2 regions of the Brevundimonas sp. M20 genome follow, and region 2 is predicted to be linked to the other one. Evidence: predicted binding sites of a transcription regulator. Region 2 holds the regulator's gene; the other holds the start of a gene.
The links. Region 2 encodes LexA, which represses DNA repair genes until DNA is damaged. Its sites were predicted from a motif close to ATGTTCNCNANNTGTTCT; they were not measured.
Positions count from the first base shown of each region.

Region 1 (4,634 bases), 180 kb from region 2:
GAAGATCCGAAGGTCGGCACGCTCGCCGCCAACATCCTGGAACTGTGCCGGGAACTGAAAATCCAGACTGTCGCCGAGATGATCGAGACCGAGGCGCAGGCCGAGATCATGAAGTCGCTCGGCGTCGATTACGGTCAGGGCTGGCTGTTCGGACGCCCGACCGAGACCCCCGTCGTCGCCGCGCCGGTCTCCTCGCGCCGCAAGGGCGAGGTGCTCGGCTGGGGCTAAAGCGCCAGCGTCCGGTCGATCCCGATCGCATCGAGGAAGTCCGGATCGTGGCTGACGACAATCAGCGCGCCGTCATAGCCGCGTAAGGCCGCCTCGACCGCCACGACGGCGTCGAGGTCCAGATGGTTCGTCGGCTCATCAAGGATCAACAGCTGCGCCGGTCGCGCGCCGCCTGTGACGCAGGCCAGCGCCGCCCGCAGCCTTTCGCCGCCGGACAGGGCCGAGACCGACTTTTGCGCGGCGACATTGCGGAACAGGAAGCGCGCCAGCGCCGCGTGGGCGTCGTTGGGCGTGGCTTCCGGATTCAGGCGACGGTAGGCCTCGACCAGCGTCTCATCCGGATTCAACAAGGCGGCCTCCTGATCCAGCAGCGCCGCCTGCATGGGACGCTCGATCCGGCCGGTTGAAGGCGTCAGCGCTCCGGCCATGAGCTTCAGCAGGGTCGATTTGCCGGCCCCGTTCGGCCCCGTGATCGCGATCCGTTCCGGGCCTGTCACCCTTAGCGAGACGGGTCCGACGATCTGTCGTCCATCAGAGGTCGACCAGCCTGCCTCATCCAGCACCAGTCCGGTCCGGCCTGCGGAAAGACCTGTCGGCGGCATGGGAATGTCGAGCGTCCGGATACGTTCGATCCTGTCCCGCGCGGCAGCCAGATCGGCCTCGGCCGCTTCTGCCCTGCGCGCGGCCAGACGGTTTTCGCGGGCGGCGGAGTTCTCGGCGCGCTCGGCCATGGCGCCCAGCAGGATGGCCGGTTCGGACTTTTTCATTGCGAAGGCCCGCCCGGCGCGATCACGCCGGGCCTTCTTCTCGACGGCCTTCCGACTTTCTCGCGCGACACGACCAACCTCGCTTTCGGCGAGGTCCAGATCGCGCTCGGCGCTCGCCCGCTCCGCGGCCTTTCGTTCGGCGTAGAGATCGTAACCGCCGCCATAGGTCGTCAGGCCGAGGCCGGACAGTTCGACAATCCTGTCCATATGCCGCAGCAACGTGCGGTCATGGCTGACGACCACGACGCCGCCCGGCCAGCGGGTCAGCAGGTCGGCGATCCGTTCGCGTCCTTCCCTGTCCATATGATTGGTCGGCTCGTCGAGCAGCAGCAGGTCCGGCCGATCAAGCAGCAGGACGGCCATTCTCAGTCGGATCTGCTCTCCGCCGCTGAGCGACGACGTGGGGCGGGACAGGTCCGGCGAGTCGAGCCCGACTTCGGACAGTGCATTCGCGATCCGCTCCTCCAGAGTCCAGTCGGCGGCGTCGAGGTCTTCGGCAGTCCCCTCACCCGCCAGCACGCGCGCGATGATCGACAAGGGCCCGACGACACCGAGGGTGTCGGCCAGGGTCTCGCCGGGCGCCGGTTCGGCCCGCTGCGCCAGCCAAGCGACACTTCCCGCGCGGTTGATCGCGCCCTCGATGGGTTCGGACAGACCGGCGATCAGGCGCAGCAAGGTGGTCTTGCCGGAGCCGTTGCGGCCGACAAGTCCGGTGCGCTCCCGCCCGAAAGCGAGGCTCAGATCAGAGAAGAGGGTGTGGCCGTCAGGCGTGCGGGCCGCGACGCGATCGAGCGTCACGAGTGCGGATGCGGACGGGTTTCGGCTTGGGAGTGAGGGCATAAGCGAGCACGGTCAGCAGGACAGCGGAAAGGGCGAAACCGATTTCCAGCGTGCTGATCATGATCGTCGGGCCTCCAGTGAACTCACTCGATAGGGAAAGGATGGGTGCGGATCGTTCCGGACGCAAGCCCTTTCCCATCTGGCGTCTCTGACGAGGCCGTGAAAGGCTGGGCGCGGGAGGACTGTCCATGCGTCATCTGATCCGGTTCGCCGCTGTCGCGGGCCTGTTCGCCACGGCGGCCTGCGTTCATGGCCCGGAGGCGCCGCCGCCTCCGCCGAACCATGCGCCGCTGGAGACCCAGGCGACCGGCCCGCACGCCCGGCTCTATGCCGACTGCATCCGGCAGGCCGCCGAACGGAACAGCTACCGGCAGGTGATCGACGGCGGCGATGAACTGCTGCTGTTCACGTGCGACGGTCCTATCGCCGCGGCCTTCTGGCAGGCCCTCGGGCCCCACAGCGAGCGGATGGATACGGGGTTCGAGCATGAGGGGCGGCGCTACCGTTCGACCGCCAAGGTGCAGCGCGATCTGATCGGGGTGGATTACTGCACCGTGGACGCGGCGGGCGGTGATGCGCGTTGCCTGCTGACGTTCAATGCCGGTGACTTCCTGATCGCATCGGACTGACGCGGCGCCGCGGGCTCTGGTTCCATCGGCCGGTGAAGCCTAGATCATCCCCATGACCCATGCCGACACCGCTGAAGCCTTCGCCGCGCGTCGTCAGGCGGCGACGGATCGTATCCGGGCTGCGACGGGTATTGATGAAGCCATGATCGACCGGCTGGTCGAGACTTTCTACGCGCGGGTCCGTGATGACGCCCTGATCGGCCCGATCTTCGCGGAGCGGGTCGAGGACTGGGGATCGCATCTGGCGCAGATGAAGCTGTTCTGGTCATCCGTCGCCTTGTCCACCGGCGTCTATGAAGGGCGGCCGACGCCGAAGCATCTGCCTCTGCCCATCGACGCCGGCCATTTCGACCGTTGGTTGGCCCTCTTCGAGGAAACGACCCGAGAGGTCTGCCCGCCGACGGCCGCCGCCCACTTCATGACGCGCGCCCGACGCATCGCCGAAAGCCTGGAACTGGGCGTGGCCAACGCCAACAACGTCCTTCTTGGACCAGGCGAGCGCTACCGGCGGCGCTGGACGCCGCAGGGCTGAGCCCTATTGCGCGCCCTTGGCCATTCCGGCTTCAGGGGCGGGTTGGACGACCTGGACCGGCGGCTCGGCCATCATGGTGGGGGTGATATGGAAACCGAGCACTTTCCAGACCGCCCCCTCTTTCCGGAACACAGTGCTGACAGTCAGGGTGCGGTCGGGATACTGATAGGTCTGGGCGACCTCATAGGTCGAACCGGTGGCGCCGGCATTGGCGCGCCAGCCTGCGACGGTCCCGGCAGGCAGCGGGCCTTCGGGAACCAGGGTCTTCATGAAGGGCAGTTGGGCGCGGACGTCAGCCGGATTCACCTGCATCGACATCTTGCCGACCAGCACATCGTCACGGTCCGCGATCAGGTCCTCCATCAGGGCCCGTGCATCCGCTTCCCGTTCGGGGCTGGCGGTGGCGGCAGGCAGGCCACACGCCGCGACGCCCGCCGACATCATCACCGCCGCGATGACCGGAACCGCTCTGAACATTCGAACTCTCCCCACTTCCGAAGGGGCACACTGTCAGGCGGTCCCGGGGGGCGCAACCGAAGGGCTGCTGCCATCTGCTGTCAGCAGTCTGGCGAAAGCGGTTGTCGGTTCCTATAATGTTCTTGCTGATTTCCCCAAACCATCCCCCATATAGCGCTGTCGCGCCGGACCCTACCCGGCCCTCCCCGCGTTCCCGGAATCCATGACCGAAAAGCACAACTTCATCCGCGTCCGCGGCGCCCGCGAGCACAATCTCAAGGGTGTCGATCTCGACATTCCTCGCGAGAAGCTGGTGGTGATGACGGGCCTGTCGGGCTCGGGCAAATCCTCGCTCGCGTTCGACACCATCTACGCCGAGGGCCAGCGCCGTTATGTCGAGAGCCTGAGCGCCTATGCCCGCCAGTTCCTGGAGTTGATGGGCAAGCCGGATGTGGACCTGATCGAGGGCCTGTCCCCGGCGATCTCGATCGAACAGAAGACCACCTCCAAGAACCCGCGCTCGACCGTCGGCACCGTCACGGAAATCCACGACTACATGCGTCTGCTGTGGGCGCGCGTGGGTGTGCCCTATTCGCCCGCGACGGGGCTTCCGATCGAGAGCCAGACCATCTCGATGATGGTCGACAAGCTGACGGCGCTGGCCGACGGCGAGCGCCTCCTGCTGCTGGCCCCGGTCGTGCGCGGTCGCAAGGGGGAGTACAAGAAGGAGATGGCCGAGTGGCAGCGCGCGGGCTTCCAGCGCGTGAAGATCGACGGCGAGTTCTACGCTATCGAGGACGCCCCGGCGCTGGACAAGAAGTTCAAGCACGACATCGACATCGTCGTGGACCGGATCGTCACCAAACAGGGGCTGGAGGGCCGTTACGCCGACAGCCTGCAGACCGCTCTGGGTCTGGCGGACGGCATCGCCGTGGCCGAATGGGCCAACACCATGGAAGGCGAGACCGGCCCACGCCGGATCACCTTCTCCGAGAAATTCGCCTGCCCTGTTTCGGGCTTCACCATCAGCGAGATCGAGCCGCGGCTGTTCTCGTTCAACAACCCGTTCGGCGCCTGCCCGGTGTGCGACGGTCTGGGCGTGAAGCTGGCGTTCGATGCGGATCTGGTGGTGCCGGATCGCGACAAGACCCTGCATGCGGGCGCGGTGGCGCCGTGGTCGCG
Region 1 is NZ_CP041243.1:1,662,174-1,666,807, forward strand. Features, by position in the region: gene FKQ52_RS07930 (EAL domain-containing protein) at 1-228, shown strand, start outside; gene FKQ52_RS07935 (ABC-F family ATP-binding cassette domain-containing protein) at 225-1,793, opposite strand; gene FKQ52_RS16640 (hypothetical protein) at 1,759-1,896, opposite strand; gene FKQ52_RS07940 (hypothetical protein) at 2,024-2,464, shown strand; gene FKQ52_RS07945 (group III truncated hemoglobin) at 2,517-2,996, shown strand; gene FKQ52_RS07950 (hypothetical protein) at 3,000-3,473, opposite strand; gene uvrA (excinuclease ABC subunit UvrA) at 3,676-4,634, shown strand, end outside.
Region 1: uvrA (excinuclease ABC subunit UvrA) is a predicted target of LexA. The motif match lies at 3,579-3,596, and genes of this name have one in related genera.

Region 2 (4,634 bases):
CGGCACCGGCGGTGACGGCCAGCACACCTACAACATCTCCACCGCCGCGGCCCTCGTGCTTGCGGGCGCCGGACTGAAGGTCGCTAAGCACGGCAACCGGGCGCTCAGCTCCAAATCCGGCTCGTCCGACGTCCTGTCGGTGCTGGGCGTGAACCTTCAGGCCACCGAGGCCCAACAGCTCCGCGCGTTAGACAAGGCCGGCATCGCCTTCCTGTTCGCTCCCACCTACCACGGGGCCATGCGCCACGTCGGCCCGGTGCGGACCGAGATCGGCTTCCGCACCGTGTTCAACCTGCTGGGTCCGCTGTCCAATCCGGCGCGGGCGAAGCGGCAGGTCATGGGCGTCTATGATCCCCGCCTGCTGGAGCCGCTGGCCGAGGTGCTGGGCCGTCTGGGCGCGATCCGGGCCTGGACCGTCCACGGTCAGGGCCTCGACGAGCTGACCGTCACCGGCGAGACCGAGGTGGCGGAGTGGAAGGACGGCGCCGTGCGTCGTTTCACCGTCACCCCCGAGGACGCCGGTCTGGCCCGCCACGACATCAGCGCCATCCGTGGCGGTGACGCCGAGGAGAACGCCACGGCCCTGCGCGCCCTGCTGGACGGGGCGACTGGCGCCTATCGCGACGTCGTCCTGCTGAACGCCGCCGCCGCCCTGGTGGTGGCGGACAAGGCCGCCGATCTGGCCGAGGGCGCGGTTCAGGCCGCCGCCGTCATCGACGACGGCCGCGCGGCCAAGGCCCTGGCCGAACTGGTCGAGGCCACCAATACGCCCATTGAGGAAGAGGAGACGGCATGACCGACGTGCTGGAACGGATCGCCGCCTACAAGCGCGAGGACGTCACCGGTCGGAAAGCCGCCCTGTCGCAGGACGCCGTCGAGGCCCGCGCCGCCCTCGCCTCGGCCCCACGCGGCTTCCGCGCCGCTCTGGAATCCCGCGTCGAAGCCACCGGCCGCCCGGCCCTGATCGCCGAGATCAAGAAAGCCAGCCCGTCCAAGGGCCTGATCCGCGCCGACTTCAATCCGCCCGCGCTGGCGCAGGCCTACGGGCGCGGCGGCGCCTCCTGCCTGTCCGTCCTGACCGACGGGCCCAGCTTCCAGGGCGACGACAGCTATCTGTCCGCCGCCCGTGACGCGGTCTCGCTGCCCTGCCTGCGCAAGGACTTCCTGGTGGACCCGTGGCAGGTGGCCGAGAGCCGGGCGCTGGGCGCCGACTGCATCCTGATCATCCTGGCCATGATCGACGACACGCTGGCCGCCGAACTGCTGGCCGAGGCCGAGCGCTTCGGTATGGACGCCCTGATCGAGACCCACGACGAGGCCGAGATGGCCCGCGCCTGCAAGCTCGGCGGCGATCTGGTCGGCATCAACAACCGCTCCCTGCGGACCTTCGAGGTCGATCTGGAGACCACAGAACGCCTCGCGATGCTGAGCCCGGTGAGGGCGCTGCTGGTGGCCGAAAGCGGCATCTTCACCCCGGACGACGTCCAGCAAGTCTCCGACGCGCACGCCCAGGCCATCCTCGTCGGCGAAAGCCTGATGCGTCAGGACGACGTGGAAGCGGCGACGCGGGCGTTGCTGGGCTAGGCTTCGTTCTCCTCGAGCAGCCGATCCACCGCCGCACCCGCCTGCGCAATGCGGGTTTTGATCTTCGGCTCGTTGACGACGACAATCAGGAAGCCGCCGACGACCGGAACCAGAGCAAGCGCGGGCTGCCCAGCCAACATGCTGATAGCGGTGAAGACGATCCCGCCGCCCATCAGGACGAAGCCGATGTTTCGCCAGGTGATCTCGGTCGAGACCAGCTTGCGCTCGCGGATGCGTTTCGCCTCTGCGGCATAGGTTCCCTGGGCCGTCTGCTCGGCGATTTCCCTGATCGCGTCTCGAATCACGCCGTTGGCGGCCGTTTCATCCAGCCTGCGGCTCAGCTCGGCGAACAAAGTCTTGCGGGATTCGCCTATGGTCAGCCGCTCGAAGACGACGCGCTGAAGCTTCGCGATGTGATGACTGTCCATGTTTTCCCGCCTCCCACGTTTCCCCTAATGCGGAGCTTTTCAGCGCGAAAGGCCCAACAGGTCGCCCCCCCCCCGCCAGACGCCTCTGATGAGTGGTAACCGGACCTTAACCGGAACACCACAGGAACAGTTGGTGGACGTTTGCGGTTTGTTCCGCTAGCGTTCCGGAAACCGGATTCGCCTCGAGGGCCGCATGCTCACGCGCAAACAGCACGAACTGCTCATGTTCATCCACGAACGGATTCAGGAGACTGGTGTGTCTCCGTCGTTCGACGAGATGAAGGAGGCGCTGGATCTGGCGTCCAAGTCGGGCATCCACCGGCTGATCACGGCGCTGGAGGAGCGCGGCTTCATCCGCCGCCTCGCCCACCGCGCCCGCGCGCTGGAAGTCACCAAACTGCCGGAACAGGCCACGGCGGGCGCGCCGCGCGGCCATGCCGGCTTCAAGCCCGGCGTGATCGAGGGCGGTGGTCGTCCCAAGGCCGCCGAGCCCGCCAACGACACCCGTGAACTGTCCCTGATGGGCAAGATCGCCGCGGGCACCCCCATCGACGCCATCGAGCACGAGACCGCCCGCTATCCGGTGCCGGAGGCCATGCTCGGCTCTGGCGAGCACTATCTGCTCGAGATCGAGGGCGACTCGATGATCGAGGCCGGCATCCTCAACGGCGACATGGTCATCATCAAATCGACCGAGAACTGCTCCTCGGGCGAGATCGTCGTCGCTCTGGTCGAGGGTGAACAGGCGACGCTGAAGCGCCTGCGCAAGAAGGGCGCCTCCATCGCCCTGGAGCCCGCCAACCGCAACTATGAGACCAAGATTTACGGCGCCGATCAGGTGGCCGTGCAGGGCAAGCTGGTCGGCCTGATCCGCCGCTATCACTGACCCTCGGCGGCGCCGTAGCGGCTCCACGGCCGCTCCCCGCGCACGTCGGACACCCACCGGGCTCGCCAGCGGTTCGCCGCGGCGGGCCCTTCGCGTTTCAGCTCCACCGCGCCGCCCCGGGCGTAGTCGAGACCGTCGAGAACCAGCCTTCTGCCGCAGGACGGCGGCAGTTCGCGCACGACCGTCCGTATACTGACGACCGGCGCGGATCGGCATAGTCCGTCCATCTGTTCCGCCGTCGGCGCGCGCCTGCCCCACCACAGCGCCACCGGTCCTGATGTCTCCGGCGCGCAGGAGAAGCGGCCGCAGGTCCAGCCCTCAGTCGGACGCTCCACCGCCTCCAGCCCCCGCCTGCGGGTCCAGACATCGACTGCGAACTGCCGCACGCCGGGTCGCGCCACCACGGCCTGCCGATCCTGCATCCACGCCGCCTGCAAGCCGCCGTCGCCGATCCAGAGGTCCGGCGTCGGCGTTCTGGGCCAGATCAGCACCGCACAGGCCAGCGGCAGGCCCAGCCACCGCAGCGGCCCGCGCCACAGGCAGCAGAACAGGATGCCGAGGAAAGCCAGCGGCAGGACGATCTCCGGCGCGCTGGCGATGGTCCGGACCGCGCCCGGCAGGCCCGCCGTCCACCCGCCGATGGCCAGCATCACCTCGATCCCCTTCGCCGCGAGCCACAGGAAGGGCGCGCCGAGACCGATAGGCTCCAGCAAGGCACCCAGCGCCAGCGCGGGCATGATCAGAAAGTCTGACAGCGGCGCTGTCGCGAGGTTCGCCGCCAGCCCGTACATGGCCGAGCGGTTGAAATGCTGCATGGCGAACGGTCCGGTCGCCGCGCCCGCCACCAGACTGGCCAGCACCGCCGCCCCGATCCACGCCCCCGTCCTCTGCACCGCGAGAATGGGCAGCGGGGCCGAAATCTCCTTCGGTCGCCGGGGCCAGGCCTCAACGAGCGCCACCAGCGCCGCCGTAGCCGCGAACGACATCTGGAACCCCGGCGTCACAATCGCCTCGGGCTGAAGCAGCAGCACCACAAAGGCCGCCACCGCCAGCGCGTGCATGGTGATCGCCTGCCGGTCCAGCAGAACGGCGAGGAAGGCGATGGCGGCGGTGATGGCCGCCCGCTCGGCCGGGGGCGGCGCGCCCGACACCACCAGATAGGTGCCCACCGCCAGCAATCCCGCCCAGGCCGCCACCTTCTTGCCCGACACCCGCAGCGCCAGCCACGGCCACAGGGCGACCAGCAGCCGCACCAGAAAGAAGGCGAACCCGCCGACCACCGCCATGTGCAGGCCCGAGATCGACAGGATGTGCGCCAGCCCCGAGTCCCGCATCACATCGACCTCCGCCGGGTCCAGCCAGGCCTCCTGCCCCGTGGTCATGGCCGCCGCCACGCCGCCCGCCCGCTCGCCCTGCCGCGCGACGATCCGCTTCGCCAGATCGAAGCGGAAGGCGTTGATCTTCATCACCAGCCGCAATCGCCATGGGACCTCGGGCAAGACCGTGGAGCGGGTCTCGCCCAGGCTGAAGGCCACCCCGCCGATCCGCTGGAAGAAGGCCGTGCGGCCGAAATCATAGGCGCCGGGGCTGGCCGGCGCGGGCGGCGGGTTCAGGATGGCGAACAGGCGGATCGGCTCCCCGGGCGCGGGCGGCAGCGCCTCCTTGATCGTGGCCCGGATGCGCACCGGCGTCTGCTCCGGCGCCAGCCCCCGGATGCGGACCGGGGCGATGATCGC
Region 2 is NZ_CP041243.1:1,477,937-1,482,570, reverse strand. Features, by position in the region: gene trpD (anthranilate phosphoribosyltransferase) at 1-796, shown strand, start outside; gene trpC (indole-3-glycerol phosphate synthase TrpC) at 793-1,584, shown strand; gene FKQ52_RS07065 (hypothetical protein) at 1,581-2,012, opposite strand; gene lexA (transcriptional repressor LexA) at 2,206-2,898, shown strand; gene FKQ52_RS07055 (ComEC/Rec2 family competence protein) at 2,892-4,634, opposite strand, start outside.